Regions from separate parts of the Halomonas sp. THAF12 genome, predicted to be linked through region 1. Evidence: predicted binding sites of a transcription regulator. Region 1 holds the regulator's gene; each other region holds the start of a gene.
What was found. The regulator FliA, encoded in region 1, starts transcription of late flagellar genes. The targets are predictions, from matches to a motif close to CTAAAGTTNNNNNNNNNNCNGCCGATA.

Region 1 (3,270 bases):
CCTGGTGGACCCGGAGAGCGGCCGCGTGCTGGCGCGGCGCCAGTGGCTGACCCCGCTGCCGGCCGGCGCCGACGTGCTGCCGCTGCTGATCGGCCAGCTCCACGGCGAGGCCCTGCCGCGTCAGGCGCGGCGGGCCTGGGAGCGCCTGGCGTCGCTGCTGCCGGCGGAGACCGATCGCGAGCTGCGCCAGCTGCTGGCCGCCGGGCTGGCCGCCGCGGCGGGCCACCTCGACCAGTCCTCCGATGACGAGGCCGAGCAGCTGCGCGGCGATCTGCTGGCGCTGCTGGGCGGCCGTCGACGCCGTCGCGAGGGCGCCCTGCTGGAGGCGCTGCTGCAGCTGCTGACGGCACGCGATGCCATCCGCCACGTCGGCGCCGCCGGCCTGGAGGGACTGCGGTGATGGTCGGCGATCAGGCCGCGGGGCTGCGCGCCTGGGCGGCCCGTCTCGAGCGCCCGGCCGCCGAAGCCGGAAGCGACCCCGTGTCCGAGCCGGCGCCCTCCGTGACATCGGACATGGAGGCATCGCGGCGCGAGCCTGTAGGCGTCGAGCCGTCGCCGGCCGGGTCGGCCGAGGCGCCGCCGACCACCCTGGTGGTGGTGGGGCTGCCGAGCAGCGCGCCGGAGCAGGCCGAACGGGTGACCGCGCTGCTCGACCACTGGGCCGAGCGGGGTCGGCGCTGGGTCGGCGACCCGCGGCGCTGGAAGGTGGTGCCGCTGGCCGCGTCGAGCCCGCATCTGGCGGTGCTGGCGCGCGAGCAGCCACGCTGGGCGCTGTGGGTGGGGGCCGACGGCGAGGCCTTTCGCCGCGCGCTGGGTGTGCTCGGCCGGCTGGCGGAAGGCGGCGGGCCGCGGCGCCTGATCGCCGTCCATCCGCCGGGGATGTCGCGCCGCGGGCTGCTCGACAACCTGCGCCAGGCCGCTCGCCACTACTTCGGCATCGACCTGCTGGTGATGGCATGAGAGGCCGCAACGCCGCCGGCCTGCTGCTGGGCGCCCTGATCGGCCTCGCGCCGACGGCCCAGGCCGCCGGCAGCTGGGTGGCCCAGGCGCCCTCGGTGCGTGCCGCGACCGTCGGCCGGGAGACCGCCAGCGAGGCGCTGACGCCGCCCGCCGGCACCGCGGGCCGCATCCGCGAGGTGCGTTGGCGCTTCCGCACGCCGCCCGGCCAGGGCGGGCACGCGCGGCTCTGCCATCCGGCCGGCTGCATGACGCTGCCGACCGAGCGCGGGCGCAGCACGGCCCTGGCGGGGCTGCCCGCTGGAGAGCCGCTGAGATTTCGCTTCTCGCCGACGCCGGGGCAGGCCCCGGTGAGCGTCGAGGGGCTGCAGGTGATCGTGAACTTTCAGTAAGGCCCTAGGCCCGTGAGAGCAGAGAGGCGAGGCTGAGCCATGTACACAGCACAAGGCAAGATCGAACAGGACGCGCTGCTGGATGACTATCTGCCGCTGGTGCGCCGTCAGGCGCTGGCGCTGCAGGTGCGCCTGCCGGCGAGCATCGAGCTGGACGACCTGATCCAGGCCGGCACCGTGGGCCTGCTGGAGGCGCTGGGGCGCTTCGACTCGGCCCAGGGCGCGAGCTTCGCCACCTTCGCCAGCCAGCGCATCCGCGGCGCCATGCTCGACGAGCTGCGCAGCCGCGACTGGCTGCCGCGCAGCGTGCGTCGCAACGCCCGGGCTGCCGACGAGGCCGCCCGCCGGCTCGAGCAGGAGCTGGGGCGCCCGGCTGAGGAGACCGAGATCGCCGCGGCCCTGGAGATGGACCTCGAGAGCTATCGCCGGCTGCTCAGCGACACCAACAGCGGCCAGCTTTTGCCCTTCGAGGAGCTGATGGCCGAGGGCGGCGAGGGCCGGCTGCTGGAGGACGGCGTCGCCGAGACGCCCTTCGCCCGGCTGATCGATCACCAGCAGCGCTCGAGGCTGGTGGAGGCGATCGAGGCGCTGCCAAAGCGCGAGAAGCTGCTGATGGCGCTGTATTACCAGGAAGAGCTCAACCTCAAGGAGATCGGCGCCGTGCTCGGCGTCACCGAGTCCCGGGTCTGTCAGCTGCACAGCCAGGCCGTGGGGCGGTTGCGCGGAAAACTGCGCGACAACTGAGACGTGGGCGAAAAAGGCCTGCGCTCGGCTATACGGCGTTAAGAATCGACTCGTGCGCGAGCCCGGCCAAACTGCTCATTTACACCCTAGTAAACTCCGCGCTTTCGCCGATTCTTGCCTTGTCTAGCCATCGCTCGGCGATTTTTCGCTCCACGCCTGGCACGTCATAAAGTTGGCGATCGCTCAGGCCGATAACCATCCATCGGGATGTGCTCAAGTAATGCGGCGATGCGCGCCGGGGACAAGCCGGCGCGAGGGGTTTTTGGCCATGGATGGCCAAAGAAGCGCCCAGGGAAGGGTTCATAGCGCCCTCGCGAAGGCTTGGCGCCGGAGAACGCGCATCGTGTCCGAAGAACGTCACTCATCCACACCGTCGAAACGCGACAGGGAGTCCCCCATGAACCCGTCCACCCTGATCGGGATCCTGGCCAGCATCGTGATGCTGGCGAGCGTCCTGCTGTTCACCGCCGAGTCGCCGCAGAGCTTCGTCAACCTGCCTGGCCTGGCCATCGTGCTGGCCGGCACTCTGGCCGCGACCTTCATCAGCTATCCGCTCAAGGAGGTGGTGCGGGTGGTGCGCCTGGTGGGCATCGTCTTCCGCCGCGAGAACACCTACATCCGCGACGACATCAAGGAGCTGGTGGACATGTCGCGGCTGTGGTTCAAGGGCGACGTGCGGGCCGTGGAAGCGGCCCTGGAGCAGGCCCGCAATCCCTTCCTGCGCACCGGCATCCAGCTGGTCATCGCCAACACCAAGGAGGAGGAGATCTTCGACCTGCTGCGCTGGCGCATCGCCCGGCTCAAGGCCCGCGAGCACGCCGAGGCGCAGATCTTCCGCACCATGGCCACCTATGCCCCGGCCTTCGGCATGATCGGTACCCTGGTGGGGCTGGTGAACATGCTCGAGGTGATGGAGGCCGGCGACCTGAACGTCATCGGCCCGCGCATGGCGGTGGCGCTGCTCACCACCTTCTACGGCATCCTGCTGGCCAACCTGGTGTTCAAGCCCATCGCGGTGAAGCTCGAGCGGCGCACCGAGGAGCGCCTGATCGCCATGAACATGGTGCTCGAGGGCATCTCGCTGATCACCAAGCGGCGCCTGCCGTCGTTCATCGAGGAGACGCTCAACTCCTTCGTCGCCAACTATCACGACGAGATCCGCGACCCGGCGAAGGGC
Region 2 (3,270 bases), 280 kb from region 1:
CCCAGCTCGGCATCACCGTGCCCGCCGGCACCAACATGCAGCTGCGCAACGTGGCGGCGGTGATGGTCACCGCCGAGATGCCAGCCTTCGCCCGCCCGGGGCAGAACCTCGATGTGGTGGTGTCCTCGGTGGGCAACGCCGACAGCCTGCGCGGCGGCACCCTGCTGATGACCCCACTGAAGGGCGCCGACGGCAGCGTCTACGCCCTGGCCCAGGGCAACCTGCTGGTCGGGGGAGCGGGTGCGGCGGCCGGCGGTTCCAGCGTGCAGGTCAACCAGCAGGGCGGCGGACGGATCGCCAACGGCGCCACCGTGGAGCGCGAGGTGCCCCTCGACCTGGGCGCCAACGGCGGCCTGCTCGAGCTGCAGCTCGAGACCGACGACTTCGGCACCGCCCAGCGGGCGGTCAGCGCCATCAACCAGGCCTTCGGCCGCGTGGTGGCCTCGGCGCGCAACGCCCGGGTGATCGCCCTGGATGGCCCACGCGATCCCAATGCCCGGGTCAACTTCATGGCCCGGGTCGAGAACGTCCAGGTCACGCCCACCGAGGAACCGGCCCGCGTGGTGCTCAACTCCCGCACCGGCTCGGTGGTGCTCAACGGCCAGGTGACCCTGCGCCGGGCGGCGGTGGCCCAGGGCAACCTGTCGATCGTCATCGACAGCGACGTGGACGTCAGCCAGCCCAACCCGTTCGGCAACGGCCAGACCGTGGTGACGCAGAACGCCGAGATCAGCATCCAGCAGCAGCCCGGCACCCTCAAGGTGGTCGAGGGCGCCGACCTGATGGAGGTGGTCGACGCCCTCAACTCCCTGGGCGCCACGCCCAACGACCTGATGTCGATCCTCGAGGCGCTCAAGGAAGCGGGCTCGCTGCGCGCCGAACTGGAGATCATCTGATGAGCCTGGATTCCCCCGACACCGCCCGCGGCCAGTTCGCCCTGGACATCCAGGGCCTCGAGCGACTCAAGCACAACGATTCCGGCGAGGGCCTGAAGGGCGCCGCCCAGCAGTTCGAGGCCCTGTTCGTGCAGATGATGGTCAAGAGCATGCGCGAGGCGGTGCCGAGCTCGGGGCTGCTGCAGAGCCAGGCCGGCGACATGTATCAGGAGATGCTCGACAAGCAGTGGTCCCAGAGCGTGGCCGAGCGCGGCCTGGGGCTGGCCGACCAGCTGGTGGCCCAGCTCGAGGGCACGGTCGGCGGGCGGGATGCTGCGGCCGCGGGCGGTCGTGACATCGAGGCGCTGATCGCCGGGATTCCCCGCGGCACGCCGCGGCCGCTGACCGATGCGCTGATGGTCGAGCCGGACGCTGGCGCGCGGGCCGAGGAAGAAGCGTCATCGGCGCCGGCCTCCTTCCTCGAGGCGATCCAGACCGGCGTGGATGAGCCGGCGCCCGACGTGGCGGATTCGGCCGCGATGGCGGATCGGCCCGCGCACGTTCAGGCCTTCCTGGAAAGGCTCGCCGGCCCGGCCCGCGCGGCCAGCCGCGAGAGCGGCGTGCCGGCCGAGCTGATCCTCGCCCAGGCGGCGCTGGAGACCGGCTGGGGGCGCCGCGAGATTCCCACCGCCGGCGGTGGCAACAGCCATAACCTGTTCGGCATCAAGGCCGGCAGCCGCTGGCAGGGCGAGACCACCGAGATCCTGACCCACGAGGTGATCGACGGCCGCCGCCAGCCGGTGCGCGACCGCTTCCGCGTCTATGACTCCTTCGAGCAGGCCTTCACCGACTATGCCCGCCTGATCGGCGACAATCCGCGCTATTCGGGCGTCGGCGCGGCCGCGACGCCCGACCAGGCGGCGCGCGCGCTACAGCGTGGCGGCTATGCCACCGACCCGGCCTACGCCGACAAGCTGATCGCGGTGATGGACAGCCTGGGGCCGCTGCCCGAGGGCCCGCATCTGGCGTCGCGTTAATCGGCGCCTGGCAGGGCGTCTTCACGATCTTTCAGGGATATCCGACCTCAAGTCCGGCCCGCCGCGGCCGATAGCCTGAGAATCGGCAACAGGGAACCATCGTCATGAGCATCTTCTCCACCGGCTTGAGCGGCCTCAACGCCGCCCAGAACGCCCTGGCGTCCACCAGCAACAACATCAGCAACGTCTACACGCCCGGTTACAACCGGGAGGTGACCGTGCTGGGGGAGAGCAGCACCGGTACGGGGGGAGTGCGGGTCAACGATATCCAGCGCCAGTTCAACCGCTATGTCGCCGACCAGCTGAACGACGCCACCAGCAAGACCAGCGCGCTGCAGACCTACGGCACCCAGGTGGAGCAGATCGACAACCTGCTGGCCGACGAGGCGGCCGGGCTCTCGCCGCTGATGCAGGACTTCTTCTCCTCGATGGAGGACCTGGCCAGCGCGCCCTCCGACCCGGCCGCCCGACAGGGCGTACTCGGCGCGGCGGATACCCTGAGCGCCCAGTTCCGCTCCTTCGACGGCTACCTGCAGGACATGCAGGACGGCATCAACGGCCAGATCGAGGACGAGGTCACCCAGATCAACAACACCACCGAGCAGCTGGGCTCGATCAACCGCGAGATCGCCCTGGCCCGTGCCAAGCAGGGCGAGGCGCCCAACGCGCTGCTCAACCAGCGTGACCAGCTGGTCCACGAGCTCAGCGAGCGCATGGACCTGCGGCTCGATATCCAGGACGGCAAGTCCTATAACGTCAGCCTGCCCAATGGCCAGCCGCTGGTGATGGGCGATCGCAGCTTCAAGCTGGAAGCCATGGCCTCGCTGGAGGAACCCCAGCGCACCGTGGTCGGCTATCCGGATTCCAGCGGCAATGTGCGTGCGCTGGACGAGGATGCCGTCACGGGCGGCGCCCTGGGCGGGCTGATGAGCTTCCGCAGCGAGACCCTGGACAAGACCCAGAACCAGATCGGCCAGATGGCCGCGTCGCTGGCGGTGGCACTCAATCAGCAGCATGCCCAGGGCGTCGACATGAACGATGAGCAGGGCGGCGATTTCTTTACCATCGGTGAGCCACGGGCCTTCTCGGCAGAGGGCAATGCGGGTACCGCCGGGATTTCCGGTGTGGCCTTCGACGCCGATAACATCGCCCAGCTCAAGGCCAGCGATTACACGGTACGCGTCACCGATGCCGCGGCCTCGCCGGCGACCTTCGAGATCACGCGCAAGGACACCGGCGAGACGTTCGACGCGGCACTGTCGGATGCCGATGGTGACGGCAGCATCAACGATCTCGGCTTCGGCGGGATCACCCTGACCTTCGATGATCCCGCCAGCCTGGCCGACAACGATCGCTTC
Region 3 (3,270 bases), 290 kb from region 1:
CCACCTGACCCTCGCCGAGGGTGCGGCCGGGCTGCAGGGTCAGCACCACCGAGGCCTTGGCCGGCTCGCGCTGGCGCACGAACACCGAGTCCTTGGCCAGCGCCAGGTGCACCCGGGCGCCGGCCACCGGGCCGAGCGATTCCATGGAGCGGGCCAGCTCGCCCTCGAGGCCGCGCTGGTAGTTGACCTGTTCGGCGAACTGGCTGATGCCGAAGGCCTGGTTCTCCATCAGCTCGAGGCCGACATTGCCGCCGCGCGGCAGGCCCTGCTCGGCCAGTTGCAGGCGCAGGCTGTGGACCTGGTCGCCAGGCACCATCAGCGCCTGGCCGCCGGCGCTGAACTCGTAGGGAATGCCGCGGCTGTCGAGCTCGCCGATGATGCTGCCGCCGTCGGCTTCGCTGAGATTGCTGAACAGCACCCGGTAGTCGGGGCTGCGCGCCCACAGCAGCAGCGCTACCGCGATGGCGATCACGGCCGCGCCGACGATCAGCAGGGCGATCAGGGGGCTGCCGCGCAGCTGCCGGGACAGCTGGGCGAAGGGAGAGGTCTGGCCCTGTTGGCCGCCGGTGGCGGAGGCGCCACTGCTCATGCGGGCCTCCCGTCGGAGATGACGCCTGGACCCTGGGCTCTAGATGAAGGCATCGACTGCGTTCCCGTCCGTCGCGATTCGCCGCCCGTCCGGGGCGGAACTGTGATGACGGCCATTATCCGCAGGGGGTGTCACGCCAAAGGTATGAAAAACCCGAGTTTTGCGCGTCAATTGCCGGCATGGTGGCCGAGGACGCGCTGCTAGCCTTGGCTTCCATCGATCACCATGTCCATCACAGGGGTTCCCGATGAGTTCACCCGCTCTCGCTTCGGCACTCGCCCAGATGCAGTCGCTGGCCACCCAGGCCGGCGGCGAGGTCGCCAAGGGCCAGCGGCTCGATACCGCCGTGGGCAACGGCGGCTTCGCCGGCGAGCTGCAGTCCTCGATTCAGCGCATCAACGAGCTCAAGCTCCAGGCCGCCGACTCGGCCCAGGCCTTCCAGGCCGGCGAGCCGGGCGTCGAGCTCAACGACGTCATGGTCGACATGCAGAAGGCCAGCGTCGCCTCCGAGATGGGACTCCAGGTCCGCAACCGCCTGGTGACGGCCTACAAGGACATCATGAACATGCAGGTCTAGGAAAACGTTGATTTATTACTGCGCTCGACATCCTGACCGCCGGCGGTACTCGCTATCCTCATTTACGGGCATGTAAACTCCGGTACCTCCGTTCCGGCGGCGGTCAGCCTGTCTTCGCTCGCAACATAACTCAACGCTTCCCTTAGTCTGTCGAGATTCGTCAGACACCGGATCAGGCCTCCAGATCGATCAGGCTGCCCTGAAGCTCCTCCAGGTGCTCGGCGATGCGCATCACTTCCTCTGCGGGGATCTGGCGGATCAGCTCGCCGGTGTCCCGGTCCACCAGCCGGGTGACGACTCGGGTGGTGGTCTCGCGGAGCTCGAACTCCACGCCATAGGGGCGCATGACCTCGTTGATGCGCTGCACCGGGCCGACCAGCTCGCCCTGATGCACCGCCGCCGCTTCGTCGTCGACGGCCTCCTCGGGCGGCAGCCAGCCGGCCAACAGCTGCTCCACCCGCCGGGGCGGCGTGCCGCCGTCGGCGGCCCGGGGCGCGCGACTCGCGCCGATCTCGTTAACGGCATCTGGCATGGACGAGGCTCCTTCTTCTTGTTGCTGCGTTTTTCAGGATCGACTCGGTACCAGTCATCGGCCGATGTCGCGCTATCTTGAATGACTCCGATGGCGTTCGGTGGCCATGATTTCGCCGCCATTCGAGAGATTTGTCGTCGAAACCGAAATGTCATGAATCGCTGATATAACGCCGGGCATGCCTTCTCGCGGGCCCGGTGCCCGCCCCTTCCTCAGCGACAGGTTTCCCGATGCGCTTCCTCGATCGAATGACCATCCGGTTCAGCTGGTTCCTGGTACTGGTCGCCTTCACCGCGATGATCCTCGGCACCGGGGCCCTCGGCCTCTACGCCAATCACCACGGCCGCAGCGCCTTCGATACGCTGCGCGACGTCCAGGCCGCACAGTCCCGGGCGCTGAATCGTGCCTATATCGCCACCCTGCGCGCCCAGGTGGCGATGGATCGCGCCGCCCACCTGGTGCGGGTGCCTTCCTTCGATCGTCCGGGGCCGATCCTCGAGCAGGCCGAGTCGCATATGGCGGAGGCCCGAGCGGCCTTCGAACGTTTCCAGGCGCTGCCGGTGGTCGAGCCGCAGCAGGAGGCACGAGAGGCCCTGGCGTCGCGCTTCCAGTCGCTCTACAGCACCGGGCTTTCGCTGCAGCTGATGCTGCTGCAGGAGGGCGACGCGGGCGGCTACGACTCCGGTCAGTCGCGGGTCAGCGGCTTGAGCCAGGCCTTCATGGACGATGCCGACGCCTTCTTCGCCGGCGCCGTCGAGCGCAGCGACGGCCTGGCCGCGCGTTTCTCGACGGTGGCCGGCTGGCTGAACCTGGCCCTGGTGGCGGCGCTGAGCGGCGCCCTGGCCATCGTGCTGGTAGTGATCTGGGGCGTGCGGGCCAACGTGCTGCGGCCGCTGTCGCGGATGATCGAGCACTTCCGGCGCATCGCCGACGGCGACCTGGCCACCCCGGTGGCATCGCGCAGCGACAGCGAGATCGGCCGGCTGTATCGCGAGCTCGACGGCATGCGCCGGGCGCTCGCCACCACCGTGGCGGGGGTGCGTCACGGCAGTGATCGGGTGCTGGAGGGCGCCGCCGGCATGAGTGAGGGCAACCAGGAACTGGCGGCCCGGACCCGCCAGCAGGCCGCGTCCCTGGAGCAGACCACCGCTAGCCTCGACGAGATGACCGCCTCGGTGGCCGACAACACCGCCCACGTGGGCGAGGCCAGTCAGCTGGCCGAGCAGGCCACCGGCCGGGCGCGCCAGGGCCGCGAGGTGGTGACCGACTTCGTCGCCACCATGGACGAGATCCACACTCGCTCGCGCCGGATCGGCGAGATCGTCGGCCTGATCGACGACATCGCCTTCCAGACCAACCTGCTGGCGCTCAACGCCTCGGTGGAGGCGGCGCGTGCCGGCGAACACGGCCGCGGCTTCGCGGTGGTGGCCGGGGAGGTGCGCTCGCTGGCCTCCCGCTCGGCGGACGCCGCCCGCGAGATCCGCACCCTGATCGAGGCCTCGAGCAGCAGCGTGGAGCGCGGCAACGGCCTGTCTCGCCGCGTCGGCGAGGACATGGCCGGCATCGTCGCCG

Region 2: the regulator FliA is predicted to act here: its motif matches at 1,959-1,985, upstream of flgK (flagellar hook-associated protein FlgK).
Region 3: the regulator FliA is predicted to act here: its motif matches at 1,754-1,780, upstream of FIU88_RS16890 (flagellar protein FlaG).

The regions. Positions count from the first base shown of each region.
Region 1 is NZ_CP045399.1:125,086-128,355, forward strand. It holds gene flhF (flagellar biosynthesis protein FlhF) at 1-400, shown strand, start outside; gene FIU88_RS00550 (hypothetical protein) at 397-960, shown strand; gene FIU88_RS00555 (flagellar protein FlhE) at 957-1,349, shown strand; gene FIU88_RS00560 (RNA polymerase sigma factor FliA) at 1,389-2,093, shown strand; gene FIU88_RS00565 (motility protein A) at 2,491-3,270, shown strand, end outside.
Region 2 is NZ_CP045399.1:3,645,468-3,648,737, reverse strand. It holds gene FIU88_RS16980 (flagellar basal body P-ring protein FlgI) at 1-896, shown strand, start outside; gene flgJ (flagellar assembly peptidoglycan hydrolase FlgJ) at 896-1,912, shown strand; gene flgK (flagellar hook-associated protein FlgK) at 2,017-3,270, shown strand, end outside.
Region 3 is NZ_CP045399.1:3,629,882-3,633,151, reverse strand. It holds gene fliF (flagellar basal-body MS-ring/collar protein FliF) at 1-589, opposite strand, end outside; gene fliE (flagellar hook-basal body complex protein FliE) at 837-1,166, shown strand; gene FIU88_RS16890 (flagellar protein FlaG) at 1,339-1,698, opposite strand; gene FIU88_RS16885 (methyl-accepting chemotaxis protein) at 1,929-3,270, shown strand, end outside.